2 regions of the Arcicella lustrica genome follow, and region 2 is predicted to be linked to the other one. Evidence: riboswitches for the same ligand, from Rfam matches in the RefSeq annotation. Region 2 holds a riboswitch; the other holds the start of a gene.
The links. Region 2 has a riboswitch for cobalamin ahead of metE (5-methyltetrahydropteroyltriglutamate--homocysteine S-methyltransferase). Riboswitches for the same ligand answer to the same signal wherever they lie in the genome.
Positions count from the first base shown of each region.

Region 1: another riboswitch for cobalamin. It lies ahead of VB798_RS06970 (TonB-dependent receptor plug domain-containing protein); the one in region 2 lies ahead of metE (5-methyltetrahydropteroyltriglutamate--homocysteine S-methyltransferase).

Region 1 is NZ_JAYGIM010000005.1:54,399-62,224, reverse strand. Features, by position in the region: gene VB798_RS06980 (DUF6580 family putative transport protein) at 1-470, opposite strand, end outside; gene VB798_RS06975 (DUF5074 domain-containing protein) at 530-1,633, opposite strand; gene VB798_RS06970 (TonB-dependent receptor plug domain-containing protein) at 1,858-3,807, opposite strand; cobalamin riboswitch at 3,917-4,231, opposite strand; gene VB798_RS06965 (response regulator) at 4,333-4,722, opposite strand; gene VB798_RS06960 (PAS domain S-box protein) at 4,709-7,714, opposite strand.
Region 2 is NZ_JAYGIM010000020.1:33,232-41,057, forward strand. Features, by position in the region: gene VB798_RS22300 (RagB/SusD family nutrient uptake outer membrane protein) at 1-1,675, opposite strand, end outside; gene VB798_RS22305 (SusC/RagA family TonB-linked outer membrane protein) at 1,804-4,863, opposite strand; cobalamin riboswitch at 5,243-5,460, shown strand; gene metE (5-methyltetrahydropteroyltriglutamate--homocysteine S-methyltransferase) at 5,663-7,826, shown strand, end outside.

The DNA of each region.
Region 1 (7,826 bases), on a different contig from region 2:
AAACATTGTTGTAAACCAGCCCAATCACGAGTTAAAGGTAAATTCGTTCTTAAATCTGTTCCTCCGCCAATCCAAACCGTTAAATCAGCTAAAACCCAATGAGAAACAGAGGCAATCACCGCTGCTAAAACTACATTTTGAACATTGATTTTTTGAAGAATTACTCTTCCAAACAATACAATGATGGCAAAAATGCCATAAATCCAATACCAACCGTCGTACATCATTCCATATTTTCCTTGATACACCACTTTATTAATCACTACGTCACTCACGAAAATGGTAAGAATTGGAAAAGCTAGAGCCTTCCAACGATTGCTAAAATATGCTCCACCAAAAAGCCCCATAGCACCCAATGGCGTATAATTTGCTACAGGAGTAAGCTGTGCGGAGTTGGCAATTCTTAACAAAGCAATCGCTAAAATAAAGCAAAGCAAGGTTAAAAAACGAGGGTTGAGTTGCTGTTTCATTGGTTGTTTTTTGTTAGGTTTGACAACTTTTGAAAGTTGTCAAACCTGAACCTAATAAATTACTTAAATCTAAATCCTTCTGGACTAACACCTACTTTTACAGAGTCAATTAAAGTTCCGTTTGCTTGGTATCTGAAAACATAACCTGCTTGTTTGAACGAGGGTGTAAAGCCTGCATAAATATTACCTGTAGAAGGGTCGGTACTTAGTGCTGAGAATACTTTTTTGATAAATGGAGTTGTTGTAGAAATACTCGCATCGTTGATGTTAAAGCTATAAGTTTCACCTTTTTGCTTATAACCATCAGCAGCATCTGAATAAGAATACACAAAAAGAATGGTGTTTTTATCTTTATTGAAAGTAAAGCTTTCTGCTGATTTATTACCTGAAGTAGCAAAAGCAATACGACTTTCTACAGTTTTAGTACTTAGGTTGAATTTTACAAATTTCCCTTCTGAATAAAACCATAATTTACCATTCGCATCAGCACCAATTAAACGTGGATGTGAACCAATCGTTACAGATTGTGTAACTGCATCCGTTTGCATATCGATGATAGAAATTTTATCAGTATCGCTGTATGTATTTGAAGCCACAATTGCTTCATTACCGACTACAACAATTTTCTCTGGACCTTTCTGAACAGCAATTTTTTTAATCACTGTATTGGTCGTCAAATCAATTACTAATACATAGCCAGGCTTATAAGAATAATCAGTATTTAAAGCGTCCCAGCAAGTAACGTAAGCTTTGTTTGTTCCTGCTTTTACGGCATAGCGTGGGTTTTCAAGTTGAGCAGAAGTAATGGTTGCTACTGATTTAAAAGTACTTGAATTTACAATTTGAATATAATCTTTTCCTGCTGTAGCATTATCTACCAAGATTAATCCTTTGCCATCTACTTCTGTATAATCTGCCACACCACCAGCTACTGAGTTATTATTTTCTAATTGAAAAATATCAAGACTAACAGCTTTTGTAGCAGGATTAAGTAAATCAATTGTACCATTATTATCACTGAAATTACCTCTGTTCATTACAAACACACCAGCATCATAAGGTTGAGCAGGTACTACTACTTCTGTTTCTGAATTACAAGCGTTTAACGACAAGAATAAAGAAGTTGCTACCAATGAGCGAACGATAATAGAATTAAATTGCATTGTTTTATTATTGATTAAAATATGAAAACGATTTGGGGTTTTGGATGTGGGATTTCGGATTTCAGCTTTTTTAGTTATTGAAAATGAAAAAAGATGAACTTGAAACCCGAAAACCATATCCAAAATTCAAATTCCAAAAGCTGAAATCCGATGACCGAAGCCTACCCTCCGACGACCGAAAGCTGAATTCCGAAACCCGAAACCCAAAACCACAAATCCAAAATCTAAATACTCATAATCCAGCCCAAAGAGAAACCTCTTCCCGGCATGGCATTCTTTTTTACACTTGGATACACCGTATCCGTCAGGTTATTTATTTGAAAAATTAGGTTTGATTGAATGTTACCCAATTGGATTTTACCCGAAATGGTTGAATTCAAAATAAAGTAAGATGGAAAAGGTCGTCCAGAATGGTCGAAAGTGATAAAGCGTTCAGAATTATACAATCCTTGAATATTTAAATTCCAATTCCCTTTGCCAATATATGCTGTACCCGAAACCGAATGGCGTGGTACGTAAATCATTTGTTTGCCGATAAAATCTTCTGTATAAGCCGCATAAACTTTTTGTTGAGAAGTGTTCGTAAGGGCATAAGTACCCGTAAAACCAGCTATTTTATCAGTTTTGGTATATTTTACATTTCCCGAAACTTCAAAACCTTTTGCCAATACTTGTTGGAGATTTTCTACCCGATACCCTTTATCTGGATTCCAGTACGTCCAGTCGTTAACCAAATTATGATAGAGATTAATACCCAAAGAAGTATTTATATTTTCAGAAAGAACCTGTTTCCAATTGATTCCCATTTCTTTGTTGAAACCACTTTCTGGACGAATGTCTGGATTACCCATAACTTTCCAGTAGCGTTCGTTCAAAGTGGGTAAACGGTAACTTCTGGCAACATTGGCTGTAGCTTTAATTTCATGCTTTTTCGTTGAAAGTACTGCATATTCAATACCCAATGAAGGCGTAAAAGGAGCTTTATAACGGCTTGAAAAAGCCTGACGAAGATTCAGCGAAATAATTAATTTTTCTGCAAGTTGCTGTCTGACTAAAGCAAAAATATCCTGACGATTTTCAGTAATTGCGCCACCGCCATAGCCATCTACTTTTGCCACATAATGCACAAATTCTCCACCGATTCTGATAGAAGTATTACCAAAACCATCAAAGGATTTAAAAGAAAATTCGTGTTCTGCACGACTAATGTAGCGGTCGGTTTCAGAATGACTTGGATTAGCAAAATCGCCCGTTCCATAATCAACAATATCTCTGACAAAAGCTGCTTTTACATTTGTATTTCCGAACTGATAGGAAGAAAGAAAACGATAAGCTTTGGTTTGTGTAATTTCTCTGGAGGCAATTACATCTGGCTGAATACTTAATTTATTGTCAGTCAGCCAAATATTCAAAGAAAGTACATTGTTGTTTTTTTGTTTCAAGTACAAATCTTGAATAAAACCTTTTTGGGCAGTTTCAGTAGGTTCAATCGGGTAAGTTCTTCCTTTGCTGTCGGTTCTTTCGGTTACCGAAAAATGATTATTGTATTTACTTCCGTAAAGTAAAGTTTTGCCAGAAAATTGTAAACCGTTTTTGTAAGACTTTACAAAACGTAAACCTGTTTGTAGATTATAATTATCAAAACTTCCGTACTGTCCGCCAAGCGTAAAGTTCATTCCTTGTCTTTTCCATTGTGGAACAGAATTGAGTAAAATACTTCCACCCACTGCATCAGAACCCACGCAGGAAGCCGAAGAACCATATTGAATCGCCATTTGGTCGAAACCTAACAATGGAACAGTTGAAAAATCGGTTTGTCCCGCCATTGGATTATTAATGTTCAATCCATTCCACATTACTGCCGTGTGCATGGCAGAAGTTCCTCTGAAAGAAATACTTGTTAACTGACCAGTTCCATAACTTTTAAAAGCGATGGGAGATTGATATTGTAGAAAATCGGCTAAAGTTTGAAATTGAAAACGAGCTAAAGTAGCAGAATCTATTTTTTGTACTTTCAAGCCTGCCATAAAATGTTCAGTAGCAAAACCTCTTACTTTTACTTCGTCGATTTGTTTGTTGGCAATTTCCTGGGCGTGGCTTCGCAAGGATATAAAAATACCCATGACTAAAAGTATTGGCTGAAAACGTAAGAAATACGTAAAAACAGCAGACATAACGTTGATAGTTAAGCCTTGACCTGCGGAATGAAACCGAAAATATTGACCAAGAAAATTGAAAGAAAAAATCGAACGCTCAATGATGCTTATCCTCCGTAAGCAAGCAATTAAGAATGATTTAATGGCAGGTCTCCTGACTTGTTTCTCATGTACCCAAACCTTCCCAGAATATTTGGTGAATTTGTGAATTGTGATTTAGTGATTAATAAGCCAATTAAATATTAGGATTATTTTTGAATTTCTTCATTCACTCAATCATTTATTCACTCAATCACCACTAAACCAGTGGCTATTGAAGAATGGCAATGATGGTATTGAAACTTACAGTTGCGGGGACAGTACAGGCATTCAACCTGATTCCCTATTAAGCTTTAAACTTGTATTGATACAAGCCTAATGCACCATAAACTGATGCAAAGGTAGCAGAATTTTTATGTTATTTTGAAGAAAGAATTTTAAAAGCTTGATTTATAGGCTTTTTTGTTGTGATTATTAGCTTATAAATCAAGTAATTAGGAACGTTTACTCTTCCATTAATTTTTTGAGGTCATCCATTTTAATTGGCTTAACCAAATAATTACTTACAATTTCATAAGATTTTGCTCTTTTAATATCCTCAGGGTCGATAGAGCTGGTGACGATAAAAATCGTCACAGCATTTTCAATAGGAATTTGGATAAATTCATCTAAAAATTGCCATCCGTCCCAAATAGGCATATTCAGGTCGAGGAAAATCAAATCAGGGAGTTTTTCGCCTGATATGATAATTGTTTTAAGGCTATCATAAGCTTCTTTGCCATTTTTGAAAACCAGAACACCATTGCAAAAATTAGCTAATTGCATCAATCTTTTAGTGCCAAAAACAAAGATAGGGTCATCATCAATGATGCAAGCGATGTCAATTTTTTTCATATTTAAGATATATGCTGAATGTTGTTCCTTTATCTACTTCACTACTTACTTCTACTTTTCCACCCATTGCCTCAATTTGATTTTTGGTAATGAATAAACCAACACCTCTGGCATCTTTATGGTAATGAAATGTTTTGTACAAACCAAAAAGTTTGGTGCCATGTCGTTTCAAATCAATACCCAAACCGTTGTCTTCTATTTTCAGAATAAGGTAATCTTTTTCTATAACAGTTGATAGTTTGATGTAGCTATCTCTTTCATCTGAAGAGTACTTGATAGCATTTGTCAGAAAGTTAAGCATAATACTATCTAAATAGGCGGGAATGGCTAGTACTTTTTCATCTGTATTGATATTGTTTTCAATCGCCACTTTTGATTCACGGGCAAGAGCCGATACATTTTGAATAGCATTTTGGATTGCGTTATACAAACTTACTCCTTTTAAATTATCAATAACGGCTGTATTCATCAATACTACTTCATTCAAATGAGCAATGGTTTCGCCAAGATTTTTGGAAGCAGATTTTAATAAATTTAAGTATTCATTTTCGGATAATTCAGGATTTTCTTCAAGAAGTATATCCATCATCATTGAGATATTTCCAGAGTGAGACCTCAAATTATGTGAAACAATATGAGCAAAGTTTTTTAGTCTTTCATTTTGGTCTTTTGTAACATCTAAAAGTGCTTTTATCTCTTGCTCCGCATTTTTTTGCTGAGTAATATCAATAATTTGTGAGATAAAATATAAAGGCTGATTAGACTGATTTCTTACTAAAGATGCTGCCAAAATGATATGAACGATATGCCCTTTTTTATGGATGTATCGTTTTTCCATCTGATAATGTGACCTTTTTCCATCAATCAATTCTTGAACTAAGTCAAGGTCAGCTTTTAAATCATCTGGATGAGTAATTTCTTGGAAAGTAAGTTGATAGAGTTCTTCTTCAGAATATCCAATAATTTGACAAAGCGTTTGATTAATTTTTAGCCATTTTCCGTCAATATCAAGCAAAGCCATACCAATTGCCGCATTTTCGAAATTACCTCTAAAAGCTTCTTCACTAATCTGAAGTTTTTCTAGCGCTTTTTTTCTTTCAGTAATATCGTGCATCGCTACAACAGCACCGAATAATTCACCATTAGGTCCTTTGAGTTGAGCACCCGAAATAGATACAATATGACTTGGGCCATCGTTAGGAGCAATAATTATCTCAACATTATGAATATTTCCTGCTTGTAAAGTCCGAATCAGCGGTATTTCTTCAGTACTTAGTTTTGTTGTACCATCTAAACGATAAAGCCCATAATAATTAGGAAATTCTTCCGGAGTAATATTAGCGATAGGTAAGCCATGCCATTGTTTAGTGGTATTGTTAAACAAAGTAAGGTTGCCGTGCTGGTCGCAAGCTACAATACCAATATCAATACTTTCAAGAATGGTTTCTAATAAAGTATGGTTTTCCAGAAGGCTTTGTTCAATTTTTTTGCGTTCGGTAATGTCGTCTGTGTACATAATAATGCCACCAATTTTGTCATTATCTTCACTGTACCAAGGTTTCACTTCCCATTTCAACCATTGTACGGAACCATCTTTTCTAACAAATTTATCTTCATCTCGTTTGATAGATTTTCCTTGTAAGCATTCTTGGTGTATTTTTTTCCATTCATCGCCTATTTCTGGAAAAATCTCGTAGTGTGATTTTCCGATTAAATCAATACCTTCTAAATGATAATCCGTTCGCCATTTTTCTGATATAGCCAAGTACTTTACATCAGTATCAAACATTGCAATAGCGGTAGGAGTATGTTCAATAAATACCGTATTACGTTCAATTTTTTTCTTTTGTTCGCTAATGTCAGAATGTGTTCCGTACATCATCAAAGGTTTTCCTTCGTTTGTCCAGCTCACCACTTTTCCTCTATCAATCACCCATACCCAATGACCAGCTTTATGTTTCATTCGGCATTCGCATTGGTAATATTCGGTTTTCTTTTCAAAACAAGCTTGAATTCTTTGATTAGATATTTTTAAATCATCTGGATGTACCAATTTCAACCAAGTATCTATGCTGATTGGTGCTAATTCATCTAAAGTATAACCCACTATTTCTGCCCAACGCTCATTAAAAAAGGTTTCGCCAGTTTGTACATTCCATTCCCAAGTACCAGCATTAGTACCTTTTATAACGCTTTGAAGCTTTTGCTTTTCTTTAATGAGTTCTTCTTGCGCTAGTTTCTGAGCATGAATATCCTGAAAAGTACCATAAATTCTAATACAAGTTCCTTCATAAAACTCGGATTGACAAATTACTCTTACCCATTTGATATTTCCTTTTGCAGTAATAATTTTAAAGTCAAGGTCGTAGCCTTGTCCTTTTGTAATAGCAAGATTTACTAATTCAGTTATTTTTGCTTTACTTTCACCTTCTTCGTAAAAGTTAATGGCAGTGTTTATATTGGGTTCAAAGTCTTCATCAACTTCGTGTATTTTCTTGGTAGTATTGCTCCATTGTAATTTTTGGCTTTCTATTTCTAATTCCCAATAACCTACCATTGCGGCGGCATTGCAGCGTTCCAAGAAATCATCTTTTCTCAGTAATTCCGTTATGTCGGTAAAAGAAAGGATGACATTAATGGCTTCTCCTTCACTATTTCTAATCACCATCGCCCGGCAACGAAACCAAATGGTAGAGCCATTTTTATGTTTGAATCGAAGAGTTTCGTCGTAAGGTTTATTAGAGCTTTTGTAATGCTCAAAGAATTTTTTAGCATCATCAAGATGAATTAGGGTTCTCCAGACATAATGGTTTTCTGGAATTTCGCTATGCGAAAAACCTAGAGTAGTCCAAAATTTAGGATTAATCCATTCGTTTGAAGGATCTTCAATATCAAGATATCCAAAACCATCCAATGCTGATTCTTGGATAAAATCAAATATTGAAAAGTCACTCTTGATAAGGCTATATAATTCTTGTTTAGGGTTACTCATTAATTTTGGCGGGGGATTTATTTAATGTTTTAAGCAAGTAATAAATAGCTTATTTAATCTAGTTTATGAATGATTTTTGAATGCAAAACCTCCTGAAAGCATTTTTATAAAT
Region 2 (7,826 bases):
CATTCTGAACTAAATATCCTGGAATATTAGAAGCTCCGTCAATTGCAGTTTGTGGAATTGGGAAAAGTCTTTTGTTTCTATCAGTATTTGATTTTTCCGTCCATTTATCTTCGAATTTTCCAAAACGAATCATGTCTGTACGACGAAGCATTTCCCAATAAAATTCAAATCCTCTTTCACGATACAATAAATCTAAAGACATAGCCGTCAAAGCGGGTGCTGGTGTGCTGTAAGTTCTTGCAGCTCTTACAGTATTTACATCTGCTAAAGCACTCGCAACATCATTACTTCTACGCAATTTTGCTTCGGCTCTCATCAGATAAACATCTGCCAAACGCAAGATTACGATGTCTGCTTCACCAAAGTTTCTACCACTTACCGATTTTTTACTGAACTCATATTTTTCTACTCTGTAACCAGTATTATAATTACTTCCTGCTACTGTAAAATCAATCTGTTCTGTAAAGTCAACTGCTAATGTTGGTTTGTTTCTCGTATCATAAACCAATTTACCCACTTTCATTTTTCCATCAGCACATTTCACAAAAACACCATTTTTACGAATCAAACCATATTGCTGACCTCTTAAAATACCACGGTTAATATTAAAGTTTTCAGCAGCCACACATGAATCCGCAGGATTTGAATAAATAGAAAGGTTCTCTCTGTAAAATCTTGGATCAACTTTCGGGTCTTGTGAACCATAAGCATTTACCCAAGTACGGTAGAAATCAGAAGTAATACCCGGGCCATCCGTACCGTTTGCATTTGGATATGCTGGTAATGGAAACTGGTCACCCGAAAGCGAGAAGTACGCCAAACGGTTATGTCCATTCAATTCAGCACGCTGGTCAACTGCAAAAATCAATTCTTTGTTCGTGTGATTATCCGAATTGAAAATTGAGAAATAATCTCTCGCTAATTGGTATTGACCAGAAGCAATAATTTTATCAGTATATTCAATTACTTTATCTAAATCTTCATTTTTGAAAGTAACTGTTGTAGCGTAAGGGTCACGATATACGCCAGCATTCAAATATAATCTTGCTAATAATCCCCAAACAGCTCCTTTTGTTAATCTTCCTGGGCCAACAGTTGTTTCTAAATTTGGTTCAACCGCCAAAAGCTCACTTTTGATATACTCTACGGCTTGTTCACCTCTCAAAATTGTAGAGTTTTCGCCGATGTCATTTTTTACGAAAACTAAACCGAAAAGGTCTAAAGTCAACATCGAATAATAAGCTCTCATCCCTCTTGCTTCTGCTAAATAAGTTTTTGCAATCGGGTCTTTAGAGTTTGGTAGAGTATTGATAGCCGTGATAGCACGAGACATTCCTTGCAAAATAAAATTCCAAGTATTTCTTAAATTCGGGTCAGTACTTGTTTGAGTATGTGCGTGCAAAGCCAAGTAAATACCATTATCGCCCCAGTCAGTTCCACCACGGTAAGGTAAAATGGCTTCATCCGTAGAGATTTCCTGAATAGCAAAGTAATTAGTATGTAAAAATATATCTGGAAGCCTTGCGTAAACAGGTGCCATAATTCCGTCGGCAGCTTGTTTTTCAGAAAGGTTTGAAATGAAAGATTCATCCAATACTACTTCTTCAAGATTGGTACAACTTTCAATCGATAATATGCCCATTAGAGCGAATAAAACATATATTTTCTTTTTCATGATTTCGATGATTTGTAATTTGAAAATTTGGTAATTTGAAGATTTGAAAATGATTTTTTCTCAATCATCGCATCAACCAAAGATTGAACAGATAACGGTTAACTGCTTTCAGATAACAGTACTGTCAATTAAAATGAAATATTTAAGCCAAAAATAACAGACCTAGCTTTTGGATAACTTAGGTAATCAATTCCGTAAGAAGTAATACCGTTAACTGTTCTATCTGTATTTACTTCTGGATCAAAACCATCATATTTTGTAAATACAGCAAGGTTTTGTCCTGTTACAGAAAGTCTCAAAGTAGAAACCCATTTGCTGATTCCTAAAGCTTTAGTATTTACATTGTAGCCTAAAGTCAAGTTATTCAAACGTAAAAAAGCACCATCTTTCAAATATCTTGTCGATACTGGAGCGGAGTTATTCACCGATTCGTTTGTTGAAGCAATGGCTTCTGCCGTTGTATTGATACCTTTTGATAATCTTAATTTATAGAAGTTTGCGTTGGCAGTATTGTCATAAATTTTGTTGCCCGAAACTCCATTGAAATTGATTGACAAATCAAATCCTTTGTAGTTTGCACGACCAAAGAAGTTAAACTGTTTCGTTGGTAAAGCACTTCCTGCTGCGATACGGTCTTTGTCCGTTACAATTCCATCGCCATCTACATCACGGAAAGTACTAATTCCTTTATCATCAAATCCTGTGAATTCTTTTAAGAAGAAAGTTCCAATTGGCTGACCGCTCACATAACCGTTGATTGTTGCTGAAGTCAAACCAGAACCCGAAGCTGAACCTGAAGGAATTACTGAATAAGGAGAATTTTTAACAACGTTATCAATGAAAGTAACGTTTCCACCTAATTCATAAGTAAAGCCTTCTGTAGCAGCATGACGATAGTTTAGTTCTAATTCTAAACCTTTGTTGGTAATCGTCATATCTTTTACATTTGTCCAGAAAGTACCTGCTGGCTGAACTGGATCGGCAGGAATTACTTCTAACAAAATATCTCCTGATACTTTATTGAAGACATCAATTGTACCTGTTAAAGCGCCATTCAAGAAACCAAAGTCAATCCCTAAATCTGTTTGTGTTGATTGTTCCCACTGAATATTCGGGTTTGCCAATCTTGTATAAGAAGTACCTGCTGGAAATGCGCCAGTTTCTGATAATGGATAAGAAGTACCTGCTGAAACGACAGAAGTAAATCTTGCTTGTGTGATTTTTGAAGGAATTTCTTGGTTACCAGTACGTCCCCAACCTGCTCTTACTTTCAAATTACTCAAAGCAGACCCTTTTAAGAATTCTTCTTCAGAGATTCTCCAACCTGCCGAGAAAGAAGGGAAAACGCCATATTTATTGTTTGCTCCAAACTTTGATGAACCATCAACCCTTAAAGTTGCTGTTAATAAATACTTGTCATTGAACTGATAATTTACTCTTGAGAAAAACGATTGTAATTCATCGTTTGTAGCATAGCCTGTTGGCTTATTGTTTGCCAAAGTAAGTTCTTGTCCTAAACCAGGATTATAAATTGGTTCAATATCAGAAATCGGGAATTTGTTGATGCTGTAAGAACGTCCACGGAACATGAATTTCTGATACGAATGTCCCACTAAAGCAGAAAAACTATGTTCTTTGATTGCTTTTGTATAAGTCAAATAGTTTTCAATCAAGCGGTTAGTATTTGTAATATTGATTGTTTCTAAACGACCATCTTGCAAAGGCACAGCATTTGCCAACGATTGTAAATCACGAGTAGAGCTTGAATTATCAATCCCGAAATTCAATTTATAGACTAAACCATCAATGATTTTGATAGAAGGAGAAATGTTTCCGATGATACGAGTAATAGAAGTAGCATCTTTTTCCAATTTCATCGTCGTCAATGGATTTACACCATTTACATACGAGTACGGTTGTCCTTTATCGTCATAAGCAGGATAAGTAGGGTTTGTAGAAATCGCTGCTCCGATAATCCCTGTAATTGGCGGTCGTTCATTATACGTATTCGTTGCATTCAAATTCACATCGACAGTCACACGGTCTTCCAATAATTTTTGGGTTACGTTAATACGACCCGTGTAACGGTCTAATTGGTTGTTTTTCAGAATACCTTCTTGGTTTTGAATTCCGAAAGAAGCATAATAGGTCAATTTTTCAGCACCACCACCCAATGAAATATTATGATTTTTAGTAAGTGCTGTTCTTGAAATTTCTTTCTGCCAATCAGTCGAAGCCTTCAAATCTTCCAAAACGCCTCCTAAAGCTGGTACTTGTTTACGATATTCATCAGCCGAGAAAACAGGTAAAGCTCTCGCCATTGTTGAAAAACCATAACTTGTAGAATAATTGAAAGAAGAAAAACCTGTTTTCCCTTTTTTAGTCGTGATTAAAATTACTCCATTCGCACCTCTTGAACCATAAATGGCTGTTGCCGAAGCATCTTTCAATACATCAATTGATTCAATATCTTGTGGATTCAAAAAGTTAAGTGGATTCGTTGCTCCACCACTACTTGAATTATCCAAAGCCAAGCCGTCAACCACAAAAAGTGGCGTACTTCCTGTTCTTACTCCACCCGGTCCACGTACGCTAATATTCTGAACGCCACCTGGTTCTCCACTTGCTGAAGTAACATTTACACCCGATACTTTACCTTGTAAAAGTTGTTCTGGCGAGTTGATAATCCCTTGGTTGAATTCAGCAGGTTTCAATGATTTTACTGAACCTGTAATATCTTTTTTCGTTGAACTTCCGTAACCAACTACTACAACTTGCTCTAAATCTGAAGCACTTGATACAAGCGCTACTTCTATCGTACTTTTTCCTGCAATCGCAATTTCTTGTTTTTCATAACCAATGAATGAAAATACCAAAGTCGCTTTTTCATCTGCCGTAATACTAAAATTTCCGTTGGCATCGGCATTTATACCACGTTTGCTATCTTTTACTAGAATGTTACAACCCGCCAATGGCTCTTTGGTTTTCGCATCAATTACTCTTCCTTTTACAGTAATTTCTTTTACTGCTTTGTTAAGTACTGTTTGTTCATAAGCATTTATTTTATTTGTTGAGAGAAGAGTAACATTACTGGCAAAAGTTGGATTAGCAGAAACGCCAACTGTTGCCCCAACTAAGACTCCAAGGATAAGCTTCGATTGAGTCTTAAAAAAAGGTTTTTTGTTCATTGTTGTTGTGTTGTAAATTGGAATATTCTTATTTTATCACAATATAATTAAATTGTAAACAAAAAAGAAAAATAAGGATTAGGTTTTTAATTGAGGGCGCAAGTTATTCATGCAAGATTTCTGGAAAGTAAAGCCTGTGTTATCAAAACATGATTTTTTCATAACATAGCCTTAATTTATCATTGAATTCATTTTTGAAAAACAATGCTTGTTATTTAAAAATACAAAAAGATAAATTATCATTTATTTTCATAAATATCTATTGTATTATCCTAAATAAATATATTAATTAGTTAAAACATCTATATTTTAAAATATTTAAGGTTAATATATCTACAATCAATTGTTCATTAATACCTTTGCTTCGTAACAGTAAACACCCGTCAATCAGAAGGTTGGTTTTAAGAAAAAGTGAATTGCTTTTTGCTAGAAATTAAAAAGGAATCGTGTGTAAATCACGAACAGACGTGCTACTGTAAGTAACGGTTTCGTTCAGAAACGAATTTTCTTCAGTATTGTCCATTGTTCTTTTCTAAGAATGAGAAGGATGAAGAAAATGTTATAAGTCAGGAGACTTGCCTACCTTCTCAATGACTATCCCCTCACGATTAGGGCTTAGTTCACGCATTGATTTTTTACAAATACTTGTCGAATATTAACTGTTTCAGCAGTGAACCAGCGTGTGCTTATGCTTTACGCATGGCGGTGTGGTGTTTTCAAGTTTCATTCGGTGTATCGCAAAAACACACCAAAAAATCATCGAAGCCCGATGATTACGAACCTTAAAACAACAATTACTATGTTTACACACAATTTGGGTTACCCACGTATCGGTAGCAAAAGAGAATTAAAACGTGCTTCTGAGCAATTTTGGGCTGGTAAAAGTACCAAAGATGAATTACTTTGGATTGGTCGCCAAATCAAAAGACAAAACTGGCAACTTCAACAAGAAGCTGGCATTGATTTGATTCCTTCGAATGATTTTTCACTCTATGACCACATTTCGGATACAGCCATGTTGGTCGGAGCTATTCCAGAACGTTATCATGCTTTGGTGGACGGACAAACCAACCGTGAATTAGACATTTACTTTGCAATGGCAAGGGGCGTACAACGTGACGGGCTCGACATCAAAGCGATGGAAATGACCAAATGGTTTGATACAAATTATCATTATATCGTTCCTGAATTCACTAAAAATCAACACTTTAAAAGATATTCTGATAAAATTATTATTGACTTTGAAGATGCCAAACAAATAGGAATTGTTACAAAACCTGTTTTGATTGGTCCAGTTTCATTCCTTTTATTGGGAAAAGAAAAGGAAGCTGGTTTTCATCGCATTGATTTATTAGACAAACTATTGCCGATTTACATTGATATTTTACAAGAATTGGCAGCTCGTGGAGCAAAATGGATTCAATTAGATGAACCTTGTTTGACCTTGGATTTGACAGAAAACGAGCAAATTGCATTCCAACAAGCTTATCAAAAAATCAAAAAGGCAGTACCAAACTTAAATATTTTGGTCGCTACTTATTTTGAATGCACAGGCGAAAATATCTATGTGGCAACTACTTTAGATATTGATGCTTTACACCTTGATTTGGTACGTTGTCCTTCGCAATTGGATGATATTTTTGAGCAAACAGATTTTGCCCAAACCGAAAAAATCTTATCGCTTGGTGTTGTCGATGGTAGAAACATTTGGAAGAACGATTATGCTAAGTCCTTGAAATTCATCCAAAAAGCAATTGATACTTTAGGACAAAAAAGAGTAATGATTGCGCCTTCGTGTTCATTATTACACTCTCCTTGCGATTTGGATTTAGAACAAAACGAGCAAGTACTTACACCAGAAATCAAAAATTGGATGGCTTTTGCCAAACAAAAATTGAATGAAGTAAATGTGCTAAAAAAGCTTTCTGAACCAGCATCTGCTCCATTATTTGCTCAACAATTGGCTGAAAATCAGCAGGCGATTCAAAGTAGAAAAAATTCAAATCTGATTCATAAACCACAAGTAAAAGCAAGAGTAGCGGCTTTGACAGAAAAGGATTCACATCGTCCAAGTCCGTTTAGTGTTCGTCAAGCTTTACAATTGGAAACCTTAAAACTTCCACTTTTCCCGACTACAACCATTGGTTCGTTTCCGCAAACGGATGATGTACGTCTATTGAGAGCAAACCTTAAAAAAGGAGTAATTTCTCAGAAAGAGTACGATGCACAAATTGCGATAGAAATTGAAAAATCTATTCATTGGCAAGAAGAAATTGGCTTGGACGTTTTGGTACACGGCGAATTTGAGCGTAATGACATGGTAGAGTATTTCGGCGAACAATTATCTGGCTATGTATTTTCTCAGAACGGTTGGGTACAAAGTTATGGTAGCCGTTGTGTGAAACCTCCCATTATTTATGGTGATGTAGAACGCCCTGTGGCGATGACGGTTCGTTGGTCAGAATTTGCACAATCGAAAACGCAAAAACTGATGAAAGGAATGCTTACTGGACCAATTACGATTTTGCAATGGTCATTTGTAAGAGACGATCAAGCTCGTAAAACCACGGCTTTCCAAATTGCAATGGCTATTCGTGATGAAGTATTAGATTTAGAAAAAGCGGGAATCAAAGTGATTCAAATTGACGAACCTGCTATTCGTGAAGGTTTGCCATTACGTCGTGCCGATTGGGAAAATTACTTGCAATGGGCAGTTGAAGCTTTCCGTTTAAGTGCATCGGGCGTGAAAGACGAAACGCAAATTCATACGCACATGTGTTATTCTGAATTTAATGACATCATCAAACACATTGCTGACATGGATGCCGACGTGATTACGATTGAAACTTCACGCTCTCAAATGGAATTGTTGGATGCTTTTGTTGATTTCAAATATCCAAATGAAATCGGACCAGGCGTGTATGATATTCACTCGCCAAGAGTACCCGAAACCGAAGAAATGT